DNA from 4 places in the Buttiauxella noackiae genome. Region 2 is predicted to be linked to each of the others. Evidence: predicted binding sites of a transcription regulator. Region 2 holds the regulator's gene; each other region holds the start of a gene.
The links. Region 2 encodes PurR, which represses purine synthesis genes. Its sites were predicted from a motif close to CANGCAAACGTTTGCNTG; they were not measured.

Region 1 (4,318 bases), on a different contig from region 2:
AGGCCACTGTCCGGCGCGATTTTTACGATTAAAGTCGCAGTGGCGGGAATGCCAAAACTGAAGTTTAAAGAAAGTCAGTAAGCCAGCATAACGCTGGCTTACTGCCAGTATTACACCGGATCGACAGGCACCACGTTCTCACTCGGATAACAGCCAAGTACTTTCATTGAGCGGGTGATTTCGCCCAGCTCGCGAAGGGCTTTATGCATTGCTTCATCGTTCAGGTTTGCCTGAACATCCAGATAAAACATCTCTTCCCACGGGTTACCGTTAATCGGCCTCGATTCCAGTTTTGTCATGATCAGGTTGTGGTTTCGCAGCACCAGCAGGGCTTCAACCAGCGCACCGGCTTGTTGGCCTGTCGCCATCAGCAGAGTGGTTTTCGCCGGAACCTGGTCTGTTACTTCAATGGCTTTGCGAGCCAGTACGATGAAGCGAGTAATGTTTTGCGTCTGATTTGCCAGGTTTCGTTCCAGAACTTGTAAGCCATACAGCGCGCCACCTGCTTCGCTACCTAATGCCGCGACATGAGGTGAGTTCGCCTGAGCAACCTTCTCCATCGCTGCAGAAGTACTCTCACAATATTCAATTTTCCAGTTTGGGTAGCGATTGATGAACTGGCTACATTGCTGGAAAGGCTGCGGATGGCTATACACCGTGTGGATAGTGTCTAAATCCGTCGTACCTTTAACCAACACACAGTGATCTATGGGCACAGTCATCTCGGCAACGATGGATAAACTGGTGTGCTGCAACAAATCATAGACATCGTTAATTGCACCAGAACTGGTGTTCTCTAGTGGCACGACTGCGTAATCGGCTTGACCGGTTTCGACCTGATTAAAGATGTCATGAAATTTTGCACAGCCGCTTTCAATAAATTGTTCAAAGTGTCTGGCGGCATACTGACGAGCAGCAAGGTGAGAATAAGAGCCTTTAGGGCCAAGGAAAGCAATTCGGGCAGATTGCGGATTGGTTTTATTCAGATGCTGCTGAAGTAGCGTTTGCTGAGTCAGAACCGAATCTTCAATGATCAACTGGAACAAGCGAGTAATGTAATGAGCGTCCAGATTATGCGTTTTGCCAAGAGTAATCAGGCGCTCCAGTAAATCACGCTCGCGGTCAATATCTCGTACCGGGCGGTGAGTGGCAAGTTTAGCTTTTCCGACTTCTACAGCTAATAAGCGACGCTCCGCCAGCAATGCCAGCAGTTTTACATCCAGGGCGCTAATTTTGTCGCGCAGTGCCAGCAATGGGTTTGTCTCACTCATATCGCTACCTTTTCGAATTCCATAAAAAAAGCCTCCCGGGTTTCGGGAGGCTTGTTTGTTCGTCTTCGCATTCTTTATCACACGACGAATTGCCTCCCATTCAGGGGAAGGTAAAAAAGAATGCGAAGAAAAACGGAAATAGTTTCATGGGTGATTCCTGATAAGTCAGACAAGTAAGGTACTCGGTCTGTTTTCGCTCTGTCAATAAAAAACGCGCCCGGAGGCGCGTTGAGTTTGATAAAGCGAACTGATTACTCTTCTTCAATTTCCGCGATAGCAACGTCTTTCACTGAACCTGCTGTGCGACGCGCTTCACCCTTGTGTTGCACTTTATTCAACTGCCGCTCCAGTTTGTTGATCAAATCGTTGATAGCCGTATACATATCATCGTGTTTGGCGCTCGCTACGAGCTGGCCATTTGGCGTATTAATGGTGGCATCAGCCACGAAACCTTTCGGTTCTTTGGACAAAACAATGTGTGGATTAATTAGATGAGTTTGCCACTTGTCCAGTTTTGTTAGACGGTCTGCGACGTGCTGACGAATAGCTGGGGTGATTTCCATTTGTTTGCTGGTAATGTTCATTGTCATAAAGTTACCTCTTGTCATTCCCGTCTTGGTAACTCCAGCATACCTTTCTGAATGTCAAAATGTGTGATGCAAATCACATTATTTTGTCACTTTTTGTCAGTAAACCCTTTTTGTGAGGCAGGACAGGATCTCTGTTTTTAAAGCTTGTGGAAGTGAGAAATAGCGTCCATATTTGATTGGATGACCTGACGCTAAACCGTTTCAGTTTACGTATTTCAGGCAATAAAAATGGCAGCCATAGGGCTGCCATTTTGTTTTGATGAATTGGCGAATCAGGTGTTGTTGCTATTAGTCGCGATAATTTTTGCAACTTTGTCAGCCTGGGCTGGCATTTGCATTTCACGGTAAGCATTTTCCATCAGCTTCAGACCATCACGAGTGGCCTGAGTATCAGGGAAATCACGCAACATTCCTTCGACACGGTTAACTACTGCAACCCACGCGCCGCGTTTAGTGTAGTATTGCGCCACTGAAAGCTCATATTTCGCTAAACGATCTTTCAGGAACACCAGACGCTTGGTGGCATCGGTGACATACTGGCTGTTCGGATAACCACGAACCAGCTTAGAGAAATCGTTGAAAGCATCACGTGCATGAGCTGGATCTCGGTCTGAACGATCGACGCCAAAGAAGCCTTGTAATGCGCTATCATCCAACGCCATGTCCGTCAGACCACGCATGTAAAGTACGTAGTCAATGTTTGGATGGGTAGGATTAAGGCGCATAAAGCGGTCAATCGCTGCCTGAGCCAGTGGCAAATCAGCGTTCTTATAATAAGCGTAAATAAGATCTAACTGCACTTGCTGCGAGTAAGGCCCGAACGGATAACGGTTATCCAGCGCTTCCAGTTGCGTTATCGCCGCTTTAAAGTTACCGTCCTGCAACTTTTGCTGCGCAGTCGCATAGATCTCAGAAGGTGGATTATCAGGAACCTCATCCTTGGAACTGGAGCAACCAGCCAAAGCCAGGCTCAACGTGGCTGCTGCCACCAGATATTTCATACGCGTCATGACGTTTTGACTTTCCTCAGAATGTTATCCGGGAGGCTCGCAGTACCAGCTCCCGATAAAGACCAGCTACAATAGCACACTATATTAAACGGCATTGCCGTAAAACCCAACGTTAACGAAGAAGCTGTCTATGGCACAACTAGTACAACTCACCGCAACTGTCTCCGAATCTCAACTCGGTCAACGCTTAGATCAAGCTTTGGCCGAATTGTTCCCGGATTATTCACGTTCGCGTATAAAAGAATGGATTCTTGATCAGCGTGTGCTGGTCAATGGCACTATCAGCGACAAGCCGAAAGAGAAAGTATTGGGTGGCGAAAGCGTCACTATCAATGCTGAAATCGAAGAGGAAGCGCGCTGGGAACCACAAGATATCCCGCTCAATATCGTCTATGAAGATGACGATATTCTGGTGATTAACAAACCGCGTGATTTCGTTGTGCATCCTGGTGCGGGTAACCCTGACGGGACCGTCCTGAATGCACTATTGCATTACTACCCACCGATTGCTGATGTACCGCGTGCGGGTATCGTGCATCGTCTGGATAAAGACACGACTGGTTTGATGGTCGTTGCGAAAACTGTTCCTGCGCAAACTCACTTGGTTGAGGCTTTGCAATTACGTGAAATCACGCGTGAGTATGAAGCCGTTGCGATTGGTCATATGACCGCGGGGGGAACGGTAGACGAGCCAATCAGCCGCCATTCTACCAAGCGCACCCATATGGCTGTGCATCCGATGGGTAAGCCAGCGGTCACGCATTATCGAATCATGGAACATTTCCGCGTGCACACTCGTCTGCGCTTGCGTCTGGAAACAGGTCGTACTCACCAGATTCGTGTGCACATGGCGCATATCACTCATCCATTAGTTGGCGATCAGCTTTATGGTGGACGTCCACGCCCGCCAAAAGGTGCGTCGGAAGAGTTTGTTAGCGTGCTGCGTAAGTTTGACCGTCAGGCTCTTCATGCAACTATGCTGCGTCTTCACCATCCGATCAGCGGTATGTTGATGGAGTGGCATGCGCCGATTCCTCAGGATATGGTTGAGCTGATTGAAGCATTACGTGCTGATACAGAAATCCATAAGGATCAACTGGACTGGCTATGAGCAAATTGATCGTCCCGCATTGGCCGCTTCCTGAAGGAGTGGCTGCTTGCAGTTCGACACGTATTGGCGGTGTGAGTCAACCGCCTTACGATTCGCTTAATCTGGGAGCCCACTGTGGTGATAACCTGGATGATGTCGAAGAAAATCGCCGTCTTTTTTACGCTGCTGCGTCGTTGCCCTCGAAACCTGTTTGGTTAGAGCAAGTTCACGGCAAAGAAGTGTTGAAACTCACGGGCGGGCCATATTTGTCTAAGCGCGCTGATGCTTCTTATAGCTCAACGCCGGGCACAGTTTGTGCAGTAATGACTGCAGATTGTTTGCCAGTGCTATTCTGTA
Region 2 (4,318 bases):
GCTTGTGGGAAAGGCAACAAGGCGGAAGCGACAACAATTGGGTAAATAGCGCCGTTGGCAATGGCCATCACACAGAATGGAATCAGCAGAGCAGTCAGGGTGGCATGACCGCTAACAGCGACCGCCCACGTGCCGAAAATACTCAGAGTATACAGAGCCAACAGCCAGGGCAGCATTTGCTTGCCTTGCCATTTTTGCAGAGCACTACGGCAGCCGTATCCACCAATCAGGAAGGCGATAGTTTGTGGTACGTAGCTCAGGCCGATCGCCGCCGGGCTGTAACCCATATCGTTCAGAATAAACGGAGATCCGGTTAGCCAGGCAAAGAAGCTGGCTGAGCAGGCTGCGTAAATCAATACGTTGCCGCTATATACACGCGAGCGAAGTAACGACATAAAGCTGACTTTATTGTCTTCTGTTTGCGGGTGGTGCTGGGTACGTGGTTTCAGACGCAAAGTTGGGATCATCAGCACCAGTGTGATGGCAAACAGCGTGGCGAAAATAGCCTGCCAGTCAAAGTGGGTCAAAATCCAACTACCCAGAAGCGGAGCCAGCGCAGGAGACAGGCCAACCAGCGGCATAATCGTTGCGAAAATACGATTTGCACGGTTTGCCGGGTAGTAATCGGTCACCAGCGCCTGCCAGCTTACCGCGGCAGAACATACACCAACGGCCTGAACGAAGCGCAGCACCAGCAGAGCAGTGGCACTTTCTACCCACAACATACCAATACAACCGACGGCGAACAGGCTCAGGCCTGCTAACAAAATTGGTTTACGTCCGAAATGGTCAGATAACGGCCCCCACATTAACTGGGCAAGCGCAAAGCCGGCAAGGAACAGGCTCAGACTCGCACTGACGGCGGAGGCATCGGTCTGTAAATCTTGCTGAATGGCAGCGAAAGCAGGCAGATACATGTCTGTGGCGAGGAAGCCCAACACACTTAATCCAGCCAGCCAGATAAGAAATCCTTTTGATGGTTGCATAATGTTCTCTTGTTTTATCGTGCAGGTTGATTGCCGCGTGAGTGTACGGAGTGCAAATACGCTTGTGAAACGCTAATATTTGTAGGTTGCGTTCAAAAAATTTGTGAGCAGAGAAATGTGGTCAGAATATTCGCTGGAAGTGATAGATGCGGTAGCGCGCAATGGTAGCTTCAGCGGTGCAGCACAAGAGTTACACCGCGTTCCGTCAGCTATCAGCTATACGGTACGGCAGTTGGAAGACTGGTTAGCCGTTCCGTTATTCGAACGTCGTCATCGGGATGTAGAATTAACCCCCGCAGGCATCTTTTTTTTGAAAGAAGGCCGCTCTGTTATCAAAAAAATGATGACGACACGGCAACAGTGCCAACAGATCGCAAATGGATGGCGCGGCCATCTGGCGATAGCCGTCGATAATATCGTTAAGCCCGAACGAACGCGGCAGTTGGTGTTGGATTTTTATCGCCACTTTCCTGATATCGAACTGCGTATTTTTCAGGAGGTGTTTAATGGCGTGTGGGATGCGCTAGCTGACGGACGAGTTGAAGTCGCGATTGGCGCGACACAAGCCATTCCTGTCGGGGGGCGCTATGCTTTTCGCGATATGGGGGCGCTGAGCTGGCGCTGTGTGGTGTCATCAAACCATCCGCTGGCACGACAGGGCGGAACTTTAAGTGATGATGATCTACGGGCCTGGCCGTCGTTAGTACTCGAAGATACTTCCCGTTCGCTACCGAAGCGTATTACCTGGCTTTTGGATAACCAGCGTCGAGTTGTGGTTCCGGACTGGGAATCAGGCTCTGATTGTCTTAGCGCGGGGTTATGTATCGGCATGGTGCCATTGCACATAGCAAGGCCGTGGTTGGCTTCTGGGCAGTGGAGTCAGCTGACACTCGATAACCCATTCCCGGATGCAGCATGTTGCCTGACATGGCGGCAAAATGACGCTTCGCCAGCCCTGGCCTGGCTGCTGGAGTATTTAGGGGATAGCGAGACGATGAATCAGGAGTGGTTGCAGGAGCCATTATAAATCGGGTGGTAATCCACCCGACAACTGCATTTCATAGGTCGGATAAGCATAGCGTCATCCGACTTAACTTAGCGACGATAATCGCGGAATGGACCATCTGCCACTGAACGGCGTTCAATCAGACGTGGATGGACTTCAATCGACTGCGACTCTTCGCGTTTATTGACGATTCTATCCAGCAGCATATTGAATGCTGTTTCACCCAACGAATCCTTCGGCTGGTGAATAGTGGTCAATGCCGGTGAGAAATAACGCGCGTTACGCACGTTGTCGTAACCGATAATGGAAATATCCTGCGGCACGCGTAAACCCATCTCATCAGCAGCACAAATTGCGCCCATCGCCATAATGTCACCGCCGCAGAATACTGCAGTTGGGCGATGAGACTGACCGATTATCTGCTGCATGGCGCGGTAGCCTGACTCAGGTTCAAAGTCACCTTGAACAATCCAGTTGTCAGGAATAGAGATACCCGCTTCTTCAAGTGCCTTCATAAACCCTGCATGGCGGCCACCACCGGTATTACGTTCCATTTGACCGGGAATTGCACCAATCTCACGGTGGCCACGCTCAATCAAATAACGTCCTGCCAGGTAGCCACCGTGGAAAGCATTATCGACAACGGAGTCGGTAAAATCTGCGCGGGCTTCACCCCAGTCCATCACAACCATTGGGATGTGACGATATTCTTCAAGCATAGTCAGTAATGATTCCGGGTATTCAGAACACATCACCAATAGGCCATCAACGCGTTTTTGCGCCATCATGGACAAATAGGCGCGCTGTTTTTCGAAGTTGTTATGCGCATTACCCAGAATCAGGGTATAGCCTTTTTCAAAGCAGCTATTTTCGACAGCTTCAATTATCTCGGCAAAATAGGGTGCTTCGCTGGAAGTGGCTAGCAAACCAATCGTTTTGGTGTGATTAACTTTCAAGCTACGCGCGACGGCGCTAGGTGAATAGTGCAATTGTTTAATCGCAGCCCATACCGCATTACGTGTCTCTTCCGCCACAAAACGGGTTTTGTTGATCACATGTGATACGGTTGTAGTGGAAACGTTTGCGAGCTTCGCTACGTCCTTGATTGTCGCCATTAAATTTCACTCCGGGCCATATCGTAAACCCCTGATAACCAATGTGTTAAACGATTGCGTACGCTAACTCCTGAGGCAACGTTAAGGTTGCAGGTATGCCGGGATTGCGACATAAAACGGAAGGAGGGCGTTGAATAGATGGTACGCAATAAATTAGCGTGGGATTTTGGCCTATCCTGGAGAAAAGTGAAAGAGGGAAAAGCGATATCAGGTTAAAACGAGGGGGATTTTTATGTCTGATTGTGGGAAAATCAATCCGACACACCGATTGTAAGGTAATAAAAGGAGTTTGCTAATGAGTACCGATCTGAAATTTTCAATCATGACCACGGTTGTTGTTTTGGCACTGATTGTGTGTGGCGCGCTAACCGCCGTACTGCATTGATACATCGCTCTGATTAAAATGGGCCGCAATCGCGGCCCATATCTTTTAGGTTTTATGCTGCCAGGTTCTTCGCAACAAACTCCCAGTTCACCAACGCCCAGAAATGCTCAAGGTAACCAGCACGAGCATTGCGGTAGTCGATGTAGTACGCATGTTCCCACACATCCACAGTCAATAACGGCGTTGCTGCTGTTGTCAGTGGTGTACCCGCGTTTGAGGTAGAGACGATCGCCAAAGCACCATCTTCTTGTTTGACAAGCCAGGTCCAGCCAGCGCCAAAGTTTTTGATAGCCGCATCAGTGAATTGCTGTTTAAACTCAGCAAAGCTACCAAATGACTTATTAATGGCTTCCAGAAGCTCTCCAGTTGGTTCACCGCCAGCATTTGGTGCCAGGCAATTCCAGTAGAAGGTATGGTTCCAGACCTGAGCTGCGTTGTTAAACACGCCACCTTCGGAAGTCCGAACGATCTCTTCGAGAGTTTTACCTTCAAACGCGGTGCCCTTAACCAGATTGTTCAGGTTAGTGACATAAGTTTGATGGTGTTTACCGTAATGGTATTCCAGAGTTTCGGCGGAGATATGCGGTGCTAAAGCATCTTTTGCATATGGTAGTGCAGGTAGTTCGAACGACATTGCTGACTCCTTATTACCCGTGATACTTCGAGCTACATCTTTGTTGGCTTTATTCATTCTCTTGCCGCTGCGATGCAACTCGAATTACTTTGGGTATCTATTGTTAAATAAACACTTTTAGTGCGGGTTTAGGGTAACAAATTGAAAGGATAAGCAAAAGAGGGAACTTACCTGCCCAGGGAAGGGCAGGTA
Region 3 (4,318 bases), on a different contig from region 2:
TCGAGTACCCGGTTGACCGTCTGGTCGATGATGTCCTGCACGCTTTGCGGACGATGATAAAAGGCCGGCATTGGCGGCATGATCACCGCACCCAATTCGGCGGCCTGGGTCATTAAACGTAAATGGCCAAGATGCAGCGGTGTTTCGCGCACACAAAGCACCAACGGGCGACGCTCTTTTAGCACCACATCTGCCGCACGCGTCAGCAGGCCATCGGTATAGCTGTGGACAATTCCTGAAAGGGTTTTAATTGAACAAGGCAATATCACCATGCCGTGCGTCTTAAAAGAGCCTGAGGAGAGGCTGGCGGCGATATCACGGGCGTCGTGAACCACATCAGCCAGAGCCTGAACTTCGCGCAGGGAAATATCGGTTTCTAAGGCAAGGGTCTGGCGAGCTGCATTACTCAGAATGAGATGAGTTTCGATATCGGGTAATTGTTGCAGTACCTGAAGCAGTCGCACACCGTAGATTGCACCACTGGCACCTGAAATCCCAACAATTAACCGTTTCATATTTTAGTTCGCCCAAGGAGTTTATCTGGGCTGACTTTGCCGCAAGATGGGCAGGGATGCAAGAAATGGTAACCCTCTCCTTCGAGGAGAGGGTTAAGGTGAGGATGGCTTTAACCCTCGTTGTGCATCTCTAAGTTTTCCACTTCGTTTTGACGCTGGATAGCTTTCGAATCGTCATTACGCAGGGACTCAAGATACTCAAGGTATTCGTGGTCCACGTCTTTGGTCACGTAGATACCGTTAAACACCGAGCATTCAAACTGCGTAATGTCCGGGTTCTCAACGCGAACAGCTTCAATCAGATCGTCCAGATCCTGGAAAATCAAACCATCAGCACCGATTAACTGGCGGATCTCGTCAACCTCGCGGCCGTGAGCAATCAGTTCGTTTGCGCTTGGCATGTCGATACCGTAAACGTTCGGGAAGCGAATTTCTGGTGCTGCAGAAGCGAGATAGACTTTTTTCGCACCCGCTTCACGTGCCATTTCGATAATCTGCTCAGAAGTGGTGCCACGAACGATAGAGTCATCCACCAGCAGCACGTTCTTATCGCGGAACTCAGCACGGTTAGCATTGAGTTTACGACGCACAGACTTACGACGCAGTTGCTGGCCCGGCATGATAAAGGTACGGCCAACGTAGCGGTTCTTCACGAAGCCCTGGCGATATGGCTTGTCAAGAATGCGGGCGATTTCCAGCGCGATATCGCAGGATGTTTCTGGAATAGGGATAACCACATCGATATCCAAATCTTCCCACTCGCGGGCAATTTTCTCACCGAGTTTTTTACCCATCTCAACGCGTGCGCTGTAAACGGAAATCTTATCGATAAAGGAGTCCGGGCGCGCGAAGTAGACGTATTCGAATAGACAAGGGTTGCTGGTTGGGTTGTCGGCACACTGGCGGGTAAATAACTGCCCTTTCTCAGTGATGTAAACCGCTTCGCCGGGTGCGATATCACGCAGGAATTCGAAGCCCAGAGTATCAAGCGCCACGCTTTCGGAAGCCACCATATATTCAGTGCGACCATCGTTCAAATCACGCTTGCCCATGACGAGTGGGCGGATGCCGTTTGGATCGCGGAACGCAACCATACCGTGGCCGATAATCATCGCCACACATGCGTAAGCACCACGAATCTGACGGTTAGTTGCAGCAATAGCTGCAAAAATATTGTCAGCCTCTAGCGGATAGTTGCGGAAATTATCCAGCTCGCTGGCGAAAATATTCAGCAGGATTTCAGAATCGGAAGTGGTGTTAATGTGACGACGCTTTTCTTCGAACAGCTTCTGGCGCAGTTCGTGGGCGTTAGTGAGGTTACCGTTGTGTGCAAGGGTAATGCCATATGGAGAGTTAACATAGAAAGGCTGGGCTTCAGAAGCACTGGAACTACCCGCTGTAGGGTATCGCACATGACCAATGCCCATGTTTCCTTGTAAGCGTTGCATGTGAATGGCACCAAATACATCACTCACCAGTCCATTAGCTTTACGCAGACGAAAACAGTTTAAAGCATCAATGGTGACGATGCCTGCGGCATCTTGCCCACGATGCTGAAGCACCGTTAACGCATCATAGATAGACTGGTTTACCGGCATGAAACCGGCGATACCGACAATACCGCACATGTTGTCTTTTCCTCATCGTGAGTCTGTTTTTCTGGCGTTATTTGAAAATAAAACAGCCAGAAAAATCAGACTCTAAGCCATAACCTCCGCCCTAAGGCCGAGGCAAGAAACTTGACGAGCTTTGCAGATAGTCAAAGAACCATCTGATGATGAAACTGAATTGCGGGATAAGCTGCGACTTTTGCCAGTCGTCACTCTTCGAAAAACCAGTAAACGTATCAAGAAAGAACAGAATGGCGGCGACGATCAATGCTCCACGTAAAGCACCGAAACAGATCCCCAACACCCTGTCTGTACCCGACAGGCCGGTTTTCTCAACCAGTGCGCTAATCACATAATTGACTATCGCACCAACAATGAGTGTCGCGATAAATAGTATCGCGATAGCTATTCCATTACGTACCAGTTCGTCTTCAAAGCCTGTGAACCAGACTGACAGGTAAGTGTAGTAATGACTGGCGACAAAGAAAGCACAACCCCAGGTCACCAGCGATAACGCTTCACGCACAAACCCACGAATAACACTAATCAGAGCTGAAAAACCGATGACTGCAATAATGGCGTAATCTATCCAGACCATGAACAAATCTCACGACAAATCGCCCTGACGTCCAGTTCGGGGCGCATTCTAACAGAAAAAGAAAACGTTTGCGTAGGGATTTCCTTCCCTCGCGTAAATAAATAATGGCGTTGAAAAAATGCTCAACGCCATTAAGAATTTGCCCTTGTGCCGGGGCTTCACTGAAGATTTCTTATGAATTTGTAAGGTAGATTTGTACCGCGACATCCGCCTGCGAGAACCCTCTCTGGCGGATGACACTTCGTTTACCAGCCCTACAGTTCAATCAACTTCAGAAAAATTATCTCGCCGTATAATTCATCACAACACCGTTGAGCCCGGAGATGGTACTCAGCTCGCCCAAAGACGATTTCAATTTGTCTTTTGAAGCATCTGGCCCCACCAGAATACGGGTAACTTTACCCTGCACTGGCGTAGACGGTGAGGTATAAACACGGAACCCGGCACCGCGTAGTTTACCAACAATTTCATTCACTTTGTCGGCATTCTTCAACGCACCGAGCTGTACAACATAAGCTTGCCCGGTTGGTGCTTTCTCCGCTGTTTCCTGCTTCGCGGGTTTTTCAGGCTCTGGCGGTTCTTCGTTCATCATCGCCAGGCGTTCTGCCGTTTGATCAATCTCAGCTTTGCTCTGCGGTTTCTCGACCTGCTTAGGTTTCGGTTTCTCAACGACAGGTTGCGGTTTTGGTTGAGCACGGGCGACTGGAACTTCATCAATACCCGCACCACCATCACTCGGCAGTGAGGCAATATCTAATCCTGGTGCCGCTGCCGTACCCGCTCTCACCTCTTCTGCTGCACCCTCAGGTGGTTGAGAAGGGAGTGCCTGCGTTGCCACCGGCAACATATCCGGCTCAGCGGTATCCCCTGGTTTTGGAACCAGAGGAATAGCTGCAAATTCATCCTGATAATGCTTTTTCTGACCATCAAGTAGCCCTGGCAGGATAATGACCCCCAGTGCGACCAGAATAATGGTTCCGACTAATCGATTTTGAAACTTACTCGCCACCTGTTTTCTCCGCGTCCAGCGCTTCCATTACGTGGGCTACTGTATGAAATGAACCACACACCAGCACGGTATCATCCTCTGTTGCCGCACTCATCGCAGCATTCCAGGCCTGCGTCACTGTGCCGTAGACCTCACCCTGGCCCAGATGCTCAATCAACTGTTCAGCACTCGCACCGCGCGGCCCTTCCAGAGGAGCACAATACCAGCTATCAACTTGAGGCGACAAATTTGCCAGCGTACCGGCGATGTCTTTGTCGTGCAGCATGCCAATAACCGCCAGTACACGCCCACGCTTAGGTAGCTGCGCCAGACGTCCGGCAAGATAGGCTGCCGCATGGGGATTATGCGCCACATCGAGAATAACCAACGGTGCCTGCGAAATAATCTGGAAACGGCCCGGTAACGTCGCCTGTTTAATCCCTTGAATAATAGCTTCATTACTGACAGTTAGCTGGCTTACACGCAATGCGGCCAGCGCGGTTGCGGCATTCGGCTGCGGGACTAGTGGCAACGGCAAGCCATGGAGTTCACCCAGAGCATCTTTAAAGCTCCAACTGCTCTCACCAACCTCATAAGACCAGTCGAC
Region 4 (4,318 bases), on a different contig from region 2:
GGTGCGAACCATGCCTCTTTCCCAGCGGGAAGTGAACTGACGTATCACTGCGGTTTGCGGGTTAAAATCGATATTTACGATCGGGTCATTTAGCTGCAGCGCACCAATAATAAAATCACTGGCATTCATCGATAAACGCCCGTCATCGCTTTGCCAGCCACCTTTTGCCAGCGTCAGGTTGCGCAAACTTAGATCTAAATCGGTTATCGCCCAATCTTTGCCTTCCATACGCGCATCTGTCACCTCGAGGCTATCGATTTTCAATGAAGGGACAGAGCCAAGAGGGGCCAGGAAATCGGTAATGGATTTATTAGTTTGTAGGCGGATATCGTTGAGCCGTAAGCTGCCAATCTGCCATGAGCCATCGGCAAGACGGTTGGCATTACCGGTGAGTGAGCCACGCGCAATGTCTGCACCGATAGTTGAGAGCGTCACCTGTTCGTTATTAATCGCACCTTGCAACAAGACGTTGGTAGCTGGCACTCCGTTAAGTGTCATGGAACCGGCGCTAAATTGAATATCAGCAGTATTACCCAGCACCTTACCTTGCTGTGGCTGCCAGGGTTTTACGCCCCCGTTGACGCGTTGAGCGTGCAGGTCCCACCCAGTATTTGGGCTATTGATTGCCATATCGCTCAATTGCAGCATATCGGACTGGAAGGGTAGCGGGGCAGCATTGGGGCTGATATTTAGCGTTCCGTTTTGCAGCACAATCGCATCGACGTGCAAAGGCTGCGAAAACTGACGTGAGCTCAGACCAATATCGATATTTTGCGCCACCAGTGTTGCTGGCTGGCCTTTGCGGCCGAAAGTGACGTTTTTCAGCGTGACATGAGTGGGCGATGCCCACTGGTGGTCGATCACTTCAAAAGAGAAATTGTAATCACTCTTTTCGTTGACCCAACTACTGATCTGGGATGCTCCCCAACGAGTTTGAAGTAATAAATAAGCGGCTATGAGTGCCACTATTATGACAACCAATAAAGCTATGATCAGCTTTCCTAGAAATTTCATTGTCTTCCATCCCATGAAGTTTCGGTAAGGGTGTTATGCCCCATTTACCGTTATAGCTCAAGGATGGGATTGTCAGGAGGGGTAACACGCGCTGGCGCGAACAAATCACCAGCGCGTGAAGTACATCAATTTTTCTCAGGCGGGAAAATCAGGTTTAACACGATGGCGGTGATACCACCGGCAGCAATGCCAGATGAGAGCAAGGTTTTAAGCCAGTCAGGAGCGAACTGGAGAATCAGCGGCTGTTGAGAAACACCCATACCGACCGCCAGTGACAGCGCAATAATCATAATCGCACGACGATTCAGCGGCTCGCGGGAGACAATACGCACACCGGATGCAGCGATTGTGCCGAACATCACAATAGTTGCGCCACCTAAAACTGGCTCAGGAATGTGTTGTACAAACCCACTGACTGCCGGGAACAGACCCAACACAATCAGCATCAGTGCGACGACAAATCCAACATAACGGCTGGCAACACCCGTAAGCTGAATAACGCCATTGTTCTGGCCAAAGCAAGAGTTAGGGAAGGTGTTGAATACGGCTGAAACACAAGAGTTCAGGCCATTAGCCAACACGCCACCTTTCAGGCGCTTCATATAGAGTGGTCCGGAAACTGGCTGCTCGGACACGTCGGAAGTTGCTGTGATATCACCGATGGTCTCCAGTGAGGTCACCATAAACACCAGCATCAGTGGGATAAGCAGATTCCAGTCGATACCCAACCCGTAGTAAAGCGGCGTTGGTACCATAATTAAATCTGTATTGGTTGATGGTGCAACATCTGGCAGCATGCCCATCGCCCAGGCAAGTGCATAACCCACAGCCATTGCGATAACCAGAGAAGCTACACGCAAGTAGGCGTTACGTTGGCGGTTTAGCAAAATGATGACTAACAGCACCGCACCGGCCAGTAGCAGATTTTTTGGTGCACCAAATGTATGGTCACTCATTGCACCATAGCCACCACCAATAGATGTCAGGCCAACCTGAATTAAGGAAAGACCAATAATCATCACAACTACGCCGGAAACCAGCGGCGTGATAATGCGGCGAGCAAGGTGCAGGAAGCGCGATATCAGCATCTCGGTGCAACTTGCGAGCATTAACGTGCCAAAAAGTGCAGCCATCATTGTCGGAACATCAGCCCCACCATTCTTCAATGCCATACCACCCATAATCAGCGGTGCCACAAAGTTAAAACTGGTGCCTTGAATAGACAGAAGCCCAGAGCCTACCGGGCCCCAGGCTTTAATCTGGATAATTGATGCCACACCTGATGCAAACAGGGACATACTGATAATGTGTTGGGTATCTTCAGCTGGAAGTCCCAGAGCCTGGCAAATCAACATCGCAGGCGTGATTACCGCAACAAACATTGCTAATAAATGCTGACCAGCAGCGAATAGAGTTTGTGGGAGAGGCGGGCGGTCCTCGAGGCGGTAAATCAATTCACTGGAACGAGCGTGGGCAATCGGTTGCGCATCTTCAGACTCAACAGCATTAACAGACATTAGAAATTATCCCCTGCCGAAAAAACGGTGATTTTAGCGGACTGAAGGCTAAAAGCAAACGTTTGCCAAGGGTGTTTCCTAAGATAAAAAGTGTATATGCCGAGCTTTTTATATAACTTTCGACTGTTTTTTGGTTAAAATCCAGCTGCTGACTTTTCTAGAACCTGAAATTCCAGTGAAGGATAAATTAAAAGCGTCTGTGAGAAATATGCGCAAACAGGAGCACTTCTATGTTTTATCTCGACACCCTTTCTACCCTTGTTGCTGCGACTCTCGTGTTGTTACTGGGCCGAAAAATGGTCCACACCATACCGCTATTAAAAAAATACACTATCCCTGAACCGGTAGCGGGTGGGCTATTAATCGCCCTTGCCTTGCTGGTACTCAAAAAGAGCGTCGGCTGGGAATTTGAATTTGATATGAGCCTCAAAGACCCTTTGATGCTCGCCTTCTTTGCCACCATCGGCCTTAACGCCAACCTTTCCAGCCTGCGTGCGGGCGGCAAAGTTGTCGGTATTTTCCTGATTGTGGTTGTTGGTTTGCTGGTCATGCAAAACGCCATTGGTATTGGTATGGCGAGTCTGTTAGGCCTTGATCCATTAATGGGTTTACTGGCGGGGTCTATTACGTTATCTGGTGGGCATGGTACAGGGGCCGCCTGGAGTAAATTGTTTACCGAGCGTTATGGTTTCCAGAATGCCACTGAAGTGGCGATGGCTTGCGCAACATTTGGCCTGGTGCTGGGTGGTTTAATTGGCGGGCCGGTGGCGCGTTATCTGGTCAAACACTCGTCCACACCGAACGGCACACCTGAAGATAGCATTGACCCAACCGCTTTCGAAAAACCTGCGGTAGGGCGCATGATTACCTCTATGGTAATGATTGAAACCATCGCGATGATTGCCATCTGCCTGACAGCAGGTAAATTTGTGGCGCATTTTATTCAGGGCACTAGCTTTGAATTACCGACTTTCGTTTGTGTGCTTTTTGTCGGGGTTATTCTTAGTAATTCGCTCTCGTTGCTGGGCTTTTATCGCGTCTTTGAGCGTGCGGTTTCGGTGTTGGGCAACGTGAGCTTATCGTTGTTCCTGGCCATGGCACTGATGAGCCTGAAACTGTGGGAATTGGCATCTCTGGCGTTGCCTATGCTTGCGATTCTGACGGTGCAAACCATCTTTATGGCACTGTATGCGATCTTTGTAACTTATCGCTTGATGGGGAAAAACTATGATGCGGCAGTGCTTGCTGCGGGGCATTGTGGTTTTGGACTGGGTGCTACGCCTACGGCAATCGCTAATATGCAGGCAATCACCGAGCGTTTTGGCCCATCGCACATGGCGTTCCTGGTTGTTCCAATGGTCGGTGCGTTCTTTATTGATATCGTTAACGCGCTGGTGATCAAAATGTATCTGATGCTGCCAATCTTCGGCTAAGTCATCAGGCGTTTGAATAACGTTCCGTTTCAGGCATCCAGCGTTCAATGAGCGCGGTTGCCTGTTCCGGATAGCGTTCATGGATATGGCGTGCAAGGCGCTGTACTTCCGGGATCATCGCCTGGTCGCGTAGCAAATCAGCCACTTTAAACTCGGCATTGCCCGTCTGGCGTGTGCCGAGTAATTCCCCCGGACCACGAATTTCTAAATCTTTCTGAGCAATCACGAAGCCATCATTGCTATCGCGCAGTACCTGTAAACGCAGCTGTGCGGTTTTCGACAGTGGCGACTTGTAAAGCAACACACAGTGAGATGCAACCGCACCACGACCCACACGCCCACGTAGCTGGTGGA

Region 1: raiA (ribosome-associated translation inhibitor RaiA) is a predicted target of PurR. The motif match lies at 1,959-1,976, and genes of this name have one in related genera.
Region 3: cvpA (colicin V production protein) is a predicted target of PurR. The motif match lies at 2,781-2,798, and genes of this name have one in related genera.
Region 4: IX31_RS20475 (nucleobase:cation symporter-2 family protein) is a predicted target of PurR. The motif match lies at 2,583-2,600, and genes of this name have one in related genera.

What each region holds. Positions count from the first base shown of each region.
Region 1 covers NZ_JPRU01000002.1:4,485-8,802, reverse strand. The annotation lists gene IX31_RS08535 (SMP-30/gluconolactonase/LRE family protein) at 1-81, shown strand, start outside; gene pheA (bifunctional chorismate mutase/prephenate dehydratase) at 111-1,271, opposite strand; Phe leader region at 1,293-1,420, opposite strand; gene pheL (pheA operon leader peptide PheL) at 1,372-1,419, opposite strand; gene raiA (ribosome-associated translation inhibitor RaiA) at 1,523-1,861, opposite strand; gene bamD (outer membrane protein assembly factor BamD) at 2,134-2,871, opposite strand; gene rluD (23S rRNA pseudouridine(1911/1915/1917) synthase RluD) at 3,002-3,982, shown strand; gene yfiH (purine nucleoside phosphorylase YfiH) at 3,979-4,318, shown strand, end outside.
Region 2 covers NZ_JPRU01000001.1:332,394-336,711, forward strand. The annotation lists gene punC (purine nucleoside transporter PunC) at 1-986, opposite strand, end outside; gene punR (DNA-binding transcriptional activator PunR) at 1,102-2,013, shown strand; gene purR (HTH-type transcriptional repressor PurR) at 2,082-3,107, opposite strand; gene cydH (cytochrome bd-I oxidase subunit CydH) at 3,403-3,492, shown strand; gene sodB (superoxide dismutase [Fe]) at 3,545-4,126, opposite strand.
Region 3 covers NZ_JPRU01000002.1:1,064,187-1,068,504, forward strand. The annotation lists gene IX31_RS13355 (UbiX family flavin prenyltransferase) at 1-515, opposite strand, end outside; gene purF (amidophosphoribosyltransferase) at 626-2,143, opposite strand; gene cvpA (colicin V production protein) at 2,235-2,723, opposite strand; gene dedD (cell division protein DedD) at 3,004-3,732, opposite strand; gene folC (bifunctional tetrahydrofolate synthase/dihydrofolate synthase) at 3,722-4,318, opposite strand, start outside.
Region 4 covers NZ_JPRU01000006.1:104,091-108,408, reverse strand. The annotation lists gene IX31_RS20480 (AsmA family protein) at 1-1,014, opposite strand, end outside; gene IX31_RS20475 (nucleobase:cation symporter-2 family protein) at 1,140-2,531, opposite strand; gene gltS (sodium/glutamate symporter) at 2,762-3,964, shown strand; gene recG (ATP-dependent DNA helicase RecG) at 3,969-4,318, opposite strand, start outside.